DNA from 4 places in the Sporosarcina sp. FSL K6-6792 genome. Region 3 is predicted to be linked to each of the others. Evidence: riboswitches for the same ligand, from Rfam matches in the RefSeq annotation. Region 3 holds a riboswitch; each other region holds the start of a gene.

Region 1 (3,155 bases), 590 kb from region 3:
GACCAGAACGCCTAAAGCAGGCCCGTTTGCAAAGAGAAACCGGTGAAATCACTGCCGAAGAATTACGCATAATCGAAGACGAAGAAATTACAAAGCTCGTTGAAAAACAAAAAGAAGCTGGACTAAATTCTGTGACAGACGGAGAATTCCGCCGTAAATGGTGGCACTTTGACTTCCTTTCCGGCTTTGACGGCGTTGAGTTTTTCGAAACAGATAAAGGGCTCCAATTCAACGGTATTGTAACAAAAGCACACGGCATTAAAGTGACAGGAAAAATTGGGTTTAGCGACCATTACATGATTGAACACTTCAAGTTCCTGAAAAGCATCGCAGGTGATGCAGTCGCAAAGTTCACGATTCCAAGCCCGAATATGCTGATCCACAGAGCAACATTCGAAGAAGGCATCTATGCAAATGACGAAGAATTATTTGATGACTTGGTTACTGCCTATCAAGATGTAATTCAAGCACTGTACGATGAGGGCTGTCGTTATCTTCAAATCGATGACACGTCATGGGCTTCCTTCTTATCGGAAGAAGGAAGGGAAACATTGATAGCAAAGGGGCAAGATCCTGACAAACTTGTACAACTATCCGCACGGGCCATCAATGAATCCATCGCGAAAAGGCCAGCCGACTTGCTCGTGACGATGCATATTTGCCGTGGCAACTTCAAATCGACCTATTTTTCTAGTGGTGGCTACGAGGATGTATCCGAAACAATTTTCGGCGGATTAGATGTTGACGGTCTTTTCCTTGAGTTTGACGACGAACGCTCCGGCAGTTTTGAACCGTTGCGCCATGTCAATCGCCCTGACCTTTTCGTCGTATTAGGCTTGATCACCTCTAAATTCGGCGAATTAGAGGCCCCTGAACAGCTTAAAGCAAGAATAGCAGAGGCCACAAAGTATGTTCCTTTAGATCAACTATGCTTAAGCCCACAATGCGGCTTCGCATCAACAGAAGAAGGTAATCAGTTAACTGAAGAACAACAATGGGAAAAAGTTCGTCATGTTGTAACTATCGCGCAAGACGTTTGGCAGTAACCTTTACTAATTAAATAGGCTAATAAAACTCTTATGAAGAGCGGTGGAGGGGCTGGCCCTATGAAACCCGGCAACCATTCAACAATCATGTTGATAAGGTGCTAATTCCTGCAAAGCACTATGCTTTGGAAAATGAGAGGGTATTTTCTCTCGAATGCCTCTCTACTAACACAGTGGAGGGGCATTTTGTTTTATTAACAATAGAATTGGATGTGTGAGGAATGAAAAAGGAAGGCTTGCAAAGATATCATACGATTTGGGGCTTGTTATTTTTAGGTTGGTTTGTTTCTTACGTTGACCGGGTTGCAACTGGGCCGATTATTACATATATGATTGAAAATGAAGTTTCTTTTTTTGCAGACGTGGCAAACCCCCATGGAATTGGCGGATTGATTGGTAGTTTATTTTTTGCCGGTTTTATGTTAATGCAATTTCCTGGTGGCTACTTTGGGGACAGGTTTGGCTATCGTGCTATTATCATTTTAAGTATTGTTTGGGCTGGAATCGCCACTTTATTAACAGGTTTGGTGGGGGGCCTTGTTGCATTTATTCTTTTCCGAGTCCTACTCGGGCTAGGCGAAGGCGTTTTTTATTCGAATGACCGCTCTTATATTGCCTATCATACACCTCCTGAAAAAGTTGGATTAGGAATGGGCGTGGCGCTTACCGGACTTTCTGTTGGTCTGACAGCGGGCACACTTGGCGTCCCTTATCTTATTACAGTCGCAGAACCATTTATGGGTGAAGGGGCTTGGCGCTTTCCTTTTTTCGTGACCGGAACAATTACACTCATTATTGCACTCCTACTATTTAAATATATGAAGCCCAAAAACGATTCAAGTGCTTCTGTAGATTTATCTTCACCTGGTATTAAAGCACAGTTTGGCAAAGGGCTATTGTACATGTCCATGTACTCCGCCGTTTTTCTTGTCATAGTGATGGGCATCTATTATTTTTCCGTCAAACTAGGTCTGTCCTCTATCGCGATTGCGGTCATTCTTGTTGCACTTTGTCCGCTCTTAATACTTTATTTATACACAACGAAGAAGTCTGAAATAAAACCGTTAATAGCGAATAAGAATCTTTTCTTATTGTACTTATTCTTTATCCCTATCATGTGGCATCTATGGTTTTACGGATTTTGGTCCGTCTCTATCGTCAAAGATTTCGGTGGCGGTGCGTTAATGGCTGCCGCTTTGATTGCATCGTTTAATGGTTTGGCCGGAATCATTGGTTTTCCTCTTGGCGGCAAAATTTCTGACATAGTGGCCAATCGTCCAAATGGGCGACGTAACGTCCTTGCTGTACTAACCGCTGTACTGACTGTAACTATTTTTATATTTGCAGTCTATGTCATGATGGGTAATAACAACCCCATCGTTATGTCTGTCATTTTGTTTGTCTCCGGATTATTCTTTTTTGCATTGCAACCGGTGGCACATGCTCTGGCTTCCGATTTGACGCCCGAAAAAAGCAGAGGATCCATGTTTGGAATGCTCAATTTGATTGGAGAAATCGGAGCAGTTCTCTCACCTGTCGTCTCCGGAGTCATTCGAGATAACACCGGTAGCTGGGGCTTGCCACTTCTACTCGATGGTGTATTAATGGCGGCGGGCCTAGTTCTAGTGCTAGCCATCTCCAGTAAGGCGGTCCGCAAGAACGTTGTATCCTTGGCTTGAGAAAAGCGCAAGATACCCTTTAAGATGCAACAGGCATACGTCAATCAACGGTAGAAGAAGAGTGTACTACGAATTAGAACTTCCGGATAATTGGAAGTTCTAATTTTTTCCTATATCAACATTAAACTTTAACAGAGCCTCTTTTTCAAGAAAAAAAGGCGTGTCATCAGTAGATTAAACTGATGACACGCCTTTTTACACTGTAGATTGTATAGACACTGTCAGCTATAAAATTCTTCTGGAATTGCACCTATAGTTCTACGGTGATACAAAAGTGGTTCTTTACTTTCATTCTGAATATCTAATACTTCGCCTATTAATATCGTATGATCTCCAGCCTCAATTTGTTGCACCGTCTTACATTGTAAAACCGCAAGCGAATTTGAAAGTACTGGTAGGTTTAAATCCGATTCTTTCCAATCACATTGAC
Region 2 (3,155 bases), 1.1 Mb from region 3:
TATTATCAATTATCGCCTACACCTTTATCGCAAATCCATCTGCCGGTTTCGATCAAGCGTTAAGCTGGGTCTTATGGACAGGTAGCCTGTCAGCTATTGGTGCTGCGGTGGCTCTTGGACACCCGCTGGCCATTTTAGCGGCCTTTGTATCAGCCCCTATTACTACCTTGCATCCACTGATAGCGGCCGGTTGGGTTTCAGGAATTGTTCAAGCATTTTTTCGCCGCCCAAGTGTTGGTGATTTTGAAACGCTTTCTGCAGATGTTTTTACGATTAAAGGTTTTTGGGCAAATAAGGTGACACGGGTCTTGTTGGTAATCGTTTTGACTAACTTGGGAGGAACGTTGGGGACCTTCTTAGGCGGAGCCGACGTTATCCGTGTATTCTTTGAAAACTTAAAGTGAAATCAATTGATCAGCATTTTCTTTTAAACGTTTTATAGTAATAATGGGGTGGGGGTGGGGACCGGATGAATCGAATCAGTTTTTGCTTGTTAGTGATTTTGACGACTGGACTAATGGGTTCTTCTTTTACAATAGGGAAGTTAGGGTTAGCCTATTCATCTCCACTCCTATTAGTCGCTCTGCGTTTTACGCTTGCAGGGATTATTATGGCAACTATCGTTAAAATCTTAAACAAGCCACATCCAGTAAAAGCAATCGACTGGTTGTGGCTTGTTCTAATTGGACTTTTCCAAACAGCTTTTGTAATGGGCTGTATATTTATGGCACTGCGTACAATCACTTCTGGAGAGACGTCTATCCTAACGTTTATGAATCCTTTACTCGTTGTCGTTTTTGGGACGCTTTTTTTAAAATCGCGTTACCATATTCAGCAATGGATAGGTGTACTGTTAGGTTTTATCGGGGTTTTTCTCACGTTAGGTTCACATCTTGACTTTAAAGTCGGTACCATATTAGGGCTTTTGTCGGCTGTTTCATGGGCGATTGCTACGCTATTGATAAAAATACATGGTTTCAAATTTGATACGTATGTAATGACAGCCTATCAAATGCTTTTTGGTGGATTAATTCTCTTTCTGGGAAGCTTACTACTGGAAGAGACTTTCTTTAAAATGACTACTCAATCTATCCTGATTTTGTTATGGCTTACCATTGCAGCTTCAATTATTCAGTTTTCTATTTGGTTTTATCTTCTCCAAAGAGGTAATCAAGAACGAACTAGTGCATTCCTTTTTTTAGCGCCATTCTTCGGTGTACTCACAGGATGGTTTTTACTCCATGAAAGACTAACCTGGTCTATCCTTTTTGGTGGCTTACTAATATTTGCAGGAATCTTTCTTGTTAATTGGAAAAATAATTATGAAAAGGAAATAGAGAAAACCAATGAGAACAACGAAAGGTTAAGTGAGAGTTAACAAACATATTTCCTAGCGCACTGAAAAGTAGTTTAAAGTGCCTTTTATATGTGCAAGAAGATCGCCTTTAATTCCAACTAAACTGATATGATTGAAAATAAATTCTGATAAGTCATTGACTTTGAATTTTTGATAATGTAGTATTGGTCTCAACTTAATAGTTTATATCTTATCTAGAGAGGTTGAGGGACTGGCCCGATGAAACCTCGGCAACAGACTGTTTAGTACTGTGCCAATTCCAGTAAACGAAAGTTTAGCAGATAAGAGGAGTAATATGTGTTCGATTCTATTAACCTCTTCTTGCTCTATTTAGAAGTGGTTTTTTTATTTCTTTACTGTAAAGGTTGTAAGTCATTTATCATTTTAACAATTTCATACATGCTAATTAGACAACTAAAGGCAACTTTCTAATCGATTATTTGAATCGGAAAAAGGTGTCTTTTTTGTATATAAAAATTAAACTGAAACAAATGATTTAGGGGGGCAAACAATGACAGAGTCTACAAATATCGTTTGGCATGAATCAGAGGTAACAAAAGAAAATCGTCAAGAACTAAAGGGCCATAAGAGTGCTATTCTTTGGTTCACAGGGCTATCAGGGTCAGGGAAATCAACAGTTTCAGTAGCGCTAGAAACAGAGTTACACGCGAAAGGCATTCACACTTATCGACTGGATGGAGATAATGTCCGGCACGGTTTAAATAAGAATCTGGGGTTTAGTCCAAATGATCGGACGGAAAATATTCGCAGAATCGGTGAAGTTTCAAAACTTATGGTCGACGCTGGCTTATTCACATTGACAGCATTCATATCGCCTTATCAGGAAGATCGAGATCAGGTGCGAGAAATTGTCAAATCCGATGAGTTTATCGAAATATACGTCAAGGCCAGTTTAGAAACTTGTGAAGAACGGGATCCGAAGGGGCTTTATAAGAAAGCAAGATTGGGTGAAATTAAAGGCTTTACAGGAATTGATGCTCCTTATGAAGAACCTGTTAACCCGGAAATAATCATTGATACCAATCAATTAAATATTGTAGAGTCTGTCAAAGTCATCGTTTCTTATTTAAAAGAAAATAACTATATCTAAAAAAATTACTCAATGCGTAACATATTGGGGTTTTAGGAATAGAATGTATTTAAACCTACTTGACACATAGGATTAATAAAGTTAATATAAACGCTAATCACATGCCGACTGGAAATCCAGAAGCTAATGGACAATCGTGAACATACGAACAATTCGCTGACTAAAAAATTAGAGGCGACTTTAATCAATAGTAGATTAAAGTCGCCTTTTTTAAAAAAAGATAATGTAATAGAGTTATTGAGTTTAGAGGGGGGATTAGTATGGCGAAGTTGACGTACAAATCTTGGGCTGAGACTAGTGAAGTTTTTCCAATCGATGACGAGTCAAAAGGTGCGTTAAACGTCTTGCGATGGGCTTACGGAGAATACGACGATGAACTTGTATATGCGTGTAGTTTTGGGGTTGAAGGTATCGTAATGATAGATTTAATCTCGCAAATAAAACCAACTGCTAAAGTGGTCTTTCTCGAAACCGGATTTCATTTTCAAGAAACGCATACCTTAATCGATGAAGTAAAGAAACGTTATCCAAAGCTTGTAATTGAAATGAAGACTCCCGGCTTAACGGTTGAGGAACAAGCTGACAAGTATGGCGATCGACTATGGGAAAGACAGCCGGATCGTTGTTGTCATATGAGGAAAGTAATTCCACTCCGTGAAGCAATGAGCGGTACGACCGCTTGGTTAT
Region 3 (3,155 bases):
CTAAAGAAAAGAGGAGAGCATCATGATTTATCCTTATAAAGGAAAAACGCCTGTAATTGATCCGTCCGTTTTCATTGGCGACTTCACGACGATTTCAGGTGATGTGACAATTGGTCCTGAATCGACAATTTGGTTTAATACCGTAATCCGGGGTGACGTATCTCCAACAATTATTGGACGTAAAGTAAATATTCAAGACTTGTGCTGCCTTCATCAAAGCCCAAAGTTTCCGCTTATTCTTGAAGATGAGGTGACAATTGGGCACCAAGTAACGTTACATAGTTGTACGGTAAAAAAAGGAGCGCTTATCGGTATGGGTTCCATTGTTTTGGACGGTGCTGAAATTGGCGAAGGGGCATTCATTGGCGCAGGCAGTCTCGTGCCGCCTGGTAAGAAGATTCCCCCGAATACGCTAGCACTCGGGTCGCCAGCAAAAGTCGTGCGTGAGCTGAATGACGACGATCGTGCGGACATGGAACGGATTGTTCAGGAGTATGCGGAAAAAGGGCAGTATTACAAGAGTTTACAACAATAATAAAAGAGCTGCCTTTGAAGGCAGCTCTTATTTTTTTATAAATAAAAAGATTACTAAACCAATTAGCACAAATAACGCAACAACCCCAACCAGTAGTAACAAACCTATTAAACTCATAGCCCCACACTCTCCTCTCCGATCAGGTTTCACTTTATAACAATTGTATCATTTGTTTATAGCTCGTGTGATGAGAGTGTACGACAGATTCGCTACAATCTATGACGCCTGCTAAATCAAACATCCTAAACAGAAAAAACACCGAAAAACAGGGCGATCCTGTCTTTCGGTGTTTACACTACATTATTTCCCTGCTAATTCTTTCAATGCATCAGCTTTATCCGTTTGTTCCCACGGTAGATCAATGTCTGTACGGCCGAAGTGACCGTATGCAGCTGTTTGTTTATAAATTGGGCGGCGCAGATCAAGCATTTTGATGATGCCTGCTGGGCGAAGGTCAAACAGTCCACGCGTAAGCTCAACAAGTTTACTTTCCTCGACTGTGCCTGTTCCAAATGTATCGATAGAAATCGATACAGGTTGTGCAACACCGATTGCATAAGCAAGTTGCACTTCACATCGATCTGCAAGTCCTGCAGCGACAATGTTCTTCGCAACATAACGTGCCGCATATGAAGCCGAGCGGTCCACTTTCGTCGCATCTTTCCCAGAAAACGCACCGCCGCCATGACGCGCATAACCACCGTACGTGTCAACGATGATTTTACGGCCAGTAAGACCTGCATCTCCTTGAGGTCCCCCTATTACGAAGCGGCCAGTTGGGTTGATGAAGTACTTCGTGTCTTCATCGATTAAATCAGTTGGTACAACCGGGTTTATGACGAATTCTTTAATATCACGCTGAATTTGCTCAAGTGTTATTTCAGGGTGATGTTGCGCTGAAATAACAATTGTATCGATGCGTACTGGTTTATTGTTTTCATCATATTCAACAGTCACTTGTGTTTTTCCATCTGGACGCAGATACGTAAGAGTTTCATCTTTGCGTACTTGTGCAAGTCGGAATGATAATTTATGAGCTAGGCTAATTGGTAACGGCATCAGTTCCGGTGTTTCATTACAAGCGTAACCGAACATCAAACCTTGGTCACCAGCTCCAATTGCTTCAAGTTCATCATCTGTCATCGAACCTTCACGCGCTTCAAGTGCCTGGTCAACGCCTGCAGCGATGTCGGCTGATTGTTCATCGATCGCAGTCAAAACTGCAGATGTTTCCCAATCAAATCCGTATTTCGCGCGTACATAACCAATTTCTTTAACAGTTTCACGCACAACTTTCGGGATATCGACATATGTTGTCGTCGTAATTTCTCCTGCAACAAGGACAAGTCCTGTTGTAATTGTCGTTTCACATGCAACACGTGCATTTGGATCTTCTGCCAATATAGCATCTAGAATAGCATCCGAAATTTGGTCACACATTTTGTCCGGGTGTCCTTCAGTTACCGATTCTGAAGTAAATAGTCGGCGATTTGTCATGTTATTTCCTCCTTATATCCTACGAGATTGATACGGTACTCATATGTCCCATGTAGAGTCTTTTCTAAATGAAAAGACTACAAGCCATTGCGAGCTCTATACACGAGGATTAAGGGCGATATCATATAAAAAGCCCTTCGCTCACGTAATAATACATGAGGAAAGGCATGATTTCATAAGCACCTTTCACTCTTATCATACAAGGACTGTGCCTTGCTACAGGTTTGGCACCTTCGCGCAGACAAAACGTCTGTGCAGGTTGCCGGGTTTCATAGGGCCTGACCCCTCCACCAGCTCGGGATAAGAGTATCCGTTCAACTATATATGCTACGAAAAATCTTGTTGCATGTCAAATCTTTTTACCCATTTTGCGTATAAATCCTTGAGGTTTGAATTAGTATAGATTATTATTCTTAATGTGTTATACTAATTCAATAATGTGATGACACCCAATTGATTGGGACTATATGCAAAGGACGGTACATACTTATGATATCTGCGAAAATTAGTGATGACCTCAACAAACTTCTTTCTGGGAAAAATGTAAAAGTTCAACTTTCAGTTCCACAACTTGTTGAAAAAGCGATTTCACGTGGTGAAGCTCAATTGACATCAGACGGAGCGGTTACAGCTCAGACAGGCAAATATACAGGTCGTTCACCTAAGGACAAATACATTGTCGAGGAAGCGTCCTCCAAAGACAAAATCGATTGGGGCAACGTCAATCGTCCAATCTCTTCTGAAATTTTCGATTCATTATATAATAAAGTAATCACTCATTTGAGAACAAAAGACGAACTGTTCGTCTTCAAAGGTTTTGCAGGCGCAGATCCAGCTTCACGACTATCCATTCAAGTTGTGAATGAATTTGCATGGCATAACCTGTTTGTTCACAACTTGTTCATCCGCCCAACTGAAGAAGAACTAGTACAACATGAATCACAATTCACAATTGTTTCGGCTCCTTCATTTAAAGCGGATCCTGTGGTCGATGGTACAAATTCAGAGACATTCATTATCGTATCAATGGAAAAACGTATTGTTCTTATCGGTGGAACTGAATACGCTGGCGAAATGAAAAAATCAATCTTCTCAATCATGAACTACTTACTTCCTGAAAACG
Region 4 (3,155 bases), 600 kb from region 3:
ATATGGTGGTTCCACTTGATTATTTAGTAGCTTACGTAAGTTCAGCGCATCTAGGAGTCATTCAATGTTGGCTGGAGAGTGGAATGGATAGATCACCACAAGAAATGGCACATATTTTATCACAAACGACGTTTTGGGGCCCTGCTCATGTGGCTGGATTAAAAAAAGGCTAACTACATTAAGCTTAAATAAAGAATCCCTTCAAATTTGCTACGGCGTCTTCGCCTAGTAACTATAGGTATTCATTTGTTCAATATATAGTAAATCGTAAGCATACAAATCAAATAAAAAAGGTATGTATGGTAGGAGCCCAAACATACCTTGAAGTATCATTAATTATCCGGCTACTGGAACATCGTGATTAATAATACGATGGCTCCAAGCAGGATTGAAATCCATGCCAATGCTTTTTGTGGAGAAGCTAAACAGACTAAGCCTAAAACGAGTGCGCCACCACCTAACCAATAAGGAGCATAAAAGAACCCTATAGCCGCTAAAATTATTGCTAACCAACCAATCCAGATGCCCAAGGAAGTTTTCAAGTCAATGACCTCCCTTCAATTTGATGGGAACAACAACTGAGTAAACGGGTCGTTCGTTATTGTTCTTATAGTTTATTATATGCAGGGTTACAGAGGGGACAGTGGTTAATGGACTCATTATTAATATTATTATTATGTGCATTTAGCTCACTTAGGATGGGGGAGTAAGAGCGGTGGGTTATGCAATCAATTCTGGAAAAGGATCAATTGACAAAAGTGACTTATTGGTACCTTGATTGACCTTTTTAAGCTAAGAGGGACGTAAGAATTTAAATGAAGGATGGCGAAAGGCTGTTTAGCAACTATGTTGTTTAAAGTGATAAGCAATAGTCTGAATCTGTAAAATAAATTAATTACTTTCCAAAAAGGTGTTGCTAATTTTCCAACAATGATGTAAAGTCTGTAATAACGTAACTAAGCAAATCCAATTTAATAGTTTTTCTTATCTAGAGAGGTATAGGGACTGGCCCGATGACACCTCAGCAACCGCCATTTTATGGCATGGTGCTAATTCCAGCAAGTTGATAACACGACTTGGTAGATGAGGAGAAGACTTATTCAGATTTAGAGTCTACTTCCTTTATTCAACATAGGAAGAGGCTCTTTTTATTTTAACTAATTTTCCCATTAAGTAACATATTTTGAAGAATGATGAAGAGTATTTCCGGAACGGGACTTTGGGAAAGTGAAAGGAGCAAGTGATAGTCGTGAATTTACTAGATACTATGAAAGAACGAATTTTGATCGGTGATGGTGCAATGGGAACTCTACTTTATTCACACGGTGTGGATCTTTGTTTTGAAGAGCTGAACTTGACACATCCAGATCAAGTGCTTCGCATCCACCAAGCCTATATAGAGGCAGGTGCGGATATTATTCAAACTAATACGTATGGTGCGAATTATATCAAGTTAGCACGTCATGGGTTAGAGGACAGTGTAAAAAAGATAAATAAAGCCGCAGTTCAAATTGCAAAAAAAGCAGCGGGTAAAAATACGTTCGTCCTTGGAACTATCGGGGGTATTCATGGATCTCGAACATCCATTGGAACAAAGGATGAAATCAAGCGCAGTTTTAGGGAACAACTATATTGCTTACTTCTTGAGGGAGTGGACGGCCTACTTTTAGAAACTTATTACGATTTTGATGAATTAACAACCGTGCTCAAAATTGCACGTGAGGAGACAGATATCCCAATTATTACGAACGTTTCAATGCATGAAGCGGGGGTGCTCCAAAATGGAATAGAGCTCATAGATGCTTTACAGCAGTTGGAAGATTTAGGTGCAGATATAGTAGGCATTAACTGTCGCCTTGGCCCTCACCACATGCTGAAGTCATTAGAAACTGTGCCGTTGATGAAGCGTGCTTTACTCTCGGTGTATCCGAATGCTAGTTATCCAGGATATAAGGATGGGAAACTTTTTTACGAAAATGAGCCTGAATATTTCGAGAAGTTCGCGCTGAGTTTTCGGAAGGCAGGAGTTAGTTTAATAGGAGGATGTTGTGGGACGACGCCAGAACATATTAGGGCCCTAGTGAAAGGACTTACAATTCGGGAACCAATTCAAGAAAAGCTTGTTAAGAAGAAGGAGGTAAAGACAGAGGTTGTGGAGTCTGAATTGAAGGAATCTCAACCGCCAACATTGCTTGAGACAGTGAGAAAAAGACATTCGATAATTGTTGAACTTGATGCGCCCAAACATTTAAACACGGGCAAGTTCTTTGAGGGGGCTCAGGCGTTAAAGGATGCAGGCGTGGATGCCATTACACTGGCCGATAATTCCCTAGCGACGCCGAGAATTTGCAACGCTTCAATGGCTTCGCTTGTTAAACAAAAGATTGGTGCAACACCTTTGGTCCATATTACATGCCGAGATCGCAATCTAATTGGATTACAGTCGCATCTCATGGGATTACACACACTGGGTATTACTGAATTGCTAGCGATTACGGGGGACCCTACGAAAATTGGAGATTTCCCCGGAGCAACATCCGTTTTCGATGTGACATCCTTTGAATTGATTCAACTCATAAAGCAATTCAATGAGGGCATTTCAAAGTCTGGAAAGTCATTGCAACAGAAAACATCCTTTACTGTGGCAGCGGCCTTTAATCCGAACGTGCGTCATTTAGATCGCGCTGTGGAGAGATTAGAGAAAAAAATAGAAGCAGGAGCCGACTATTTTATTACCCAGCCTATCTATAGCACGGAGAAGATAATAGAAGTATACGAGGCAACAAAACATATTGAGACGCCAATTTACATCGGAATTATGCCGCTGACTTCATCGCAAAACGCCGAATTTCTACACAATGAGGTACCAGGCATTAAGTTGACGGATCAAGTACGTGCAAGAATGGCTTTATCTGATGGTAATCGTGAGCAGTCTACGAAAGAAGGCTTACAGGTTTCGAAAGAATTGATCGATGTGGCGCTGGAGCATTTTCATGGCATCTATTTAATCACTCCCTTTATGCGCTATGACATGACCGTGAATTTGACGGAGTATATACACAGTAAAGTGGATGTGATTGTAGCAAGGGAGGTGGTCCAAACCGAGAGTATCGTGTATTAAAACAGATTGAAAAAATACTATAAAAAATAAAGGG

What was found. Region 3 has a riboswitch for S-adenosylmethionine ahead of metK (methionine adenosyltransferase). Riboswitches for the same ligand answer to the same signal wherever they lie in the genome.
Region 1: another riboswitch for S-adenosylmethionine. It lies ahead of MKZ26_RS11930 (MFS transporter); the one in region 3 lies ahead of metK (methionine adenosyltransferase).
Region 2: another riboswitch for S-adenosylmethionine. It lies ahead of cysC (adenylyl-sulfate kinase); the one in region 3 lies ahead of metK (methionine adenosyltransferase).
Region 4: another riboswitch for S-adenosylmethionine. It lies ahead of MKZ26_RS11960 (bifunctional homocysteine S-methyltransferase/methylenetetrahydrofolate reductase); the one in region 3 lies ahead of metK (methionine adenosyltransferase).

Annotation. Positions count from the first base shown of each region.
Region 1 is NZ_JBBOSA010000001.1:2,450,421-2,453,575, forward strand. Features, by position in the region: gene MKZ26_RS11925 (5-methyltetrahydropteroyltriglutamate--homocysteine S-methyltransferase) at 1-1,046, shown strand, start outside; SAM riboswitch class I at 1,075-1,185, shown strand; gene MKZ26_RS11930 (MFS transporter) at 1,268-2,725, shown strand; gene MKZ26_RS11935 (flavin reductase family protein) at 2,947-3,155, opposite strand, start outside.
Region 2 is NZ_JBBOSA010000001.1:759,481-762,635, reverse strand. Features, by position in the region: gene MKZ26_RS03825 (TraB/GumN family protein) at 1-404, shown strand, start outside; gene MKZ26_RS03820 (DMT family transporter) at 470-1,378, shown strand; SAM riboswitch class I at 1,545-1,645, shown strand; gene cysC (adenylyl-sulfate kinase) at 1,869-2,468, shown strand; gene MKZ26_RS03810 (phosphoadenylyl-sulfate reductase) at 2,729-3,155, shown strand, end outside.
Region 3 is NZ_JBBOSA010000001.1:1,859,747-1,862,901, forward strand. Features, by position in the region: gene MKZ26_RS08885 (gamma carbonic anhydrase) at 23-535, shown strand; gene metK (methionine adenosyltransferase) at 836-2,032, opposite strand; SAM riboswitch class I at 2,222-2,339, opposite strand; gene pckA (phosphoenolpyruvate carboxykinase (ATP)) at 2,522-3,155, shown strand, end outside.
Region 4 is NZ_JBBOSA010000001.1:2,459,437-2,462,591, reverse strand. Features, by position in the region: gene MKZ26_RS11970 (TetR/AcrR family transcriptional regulator) at 1-173, shown strand, start outside; gene MKZ26_RS11965 (hypothetical protein) at 345-542, opposite strand; SAM riboswitch class I at 982-1,090, shown strand; gene MKZ26_RS11960 (bifunctional homocysteine S-methyltransferase/methylenetetrahydrofolate reductase) at 1,250-3,121, shown strand.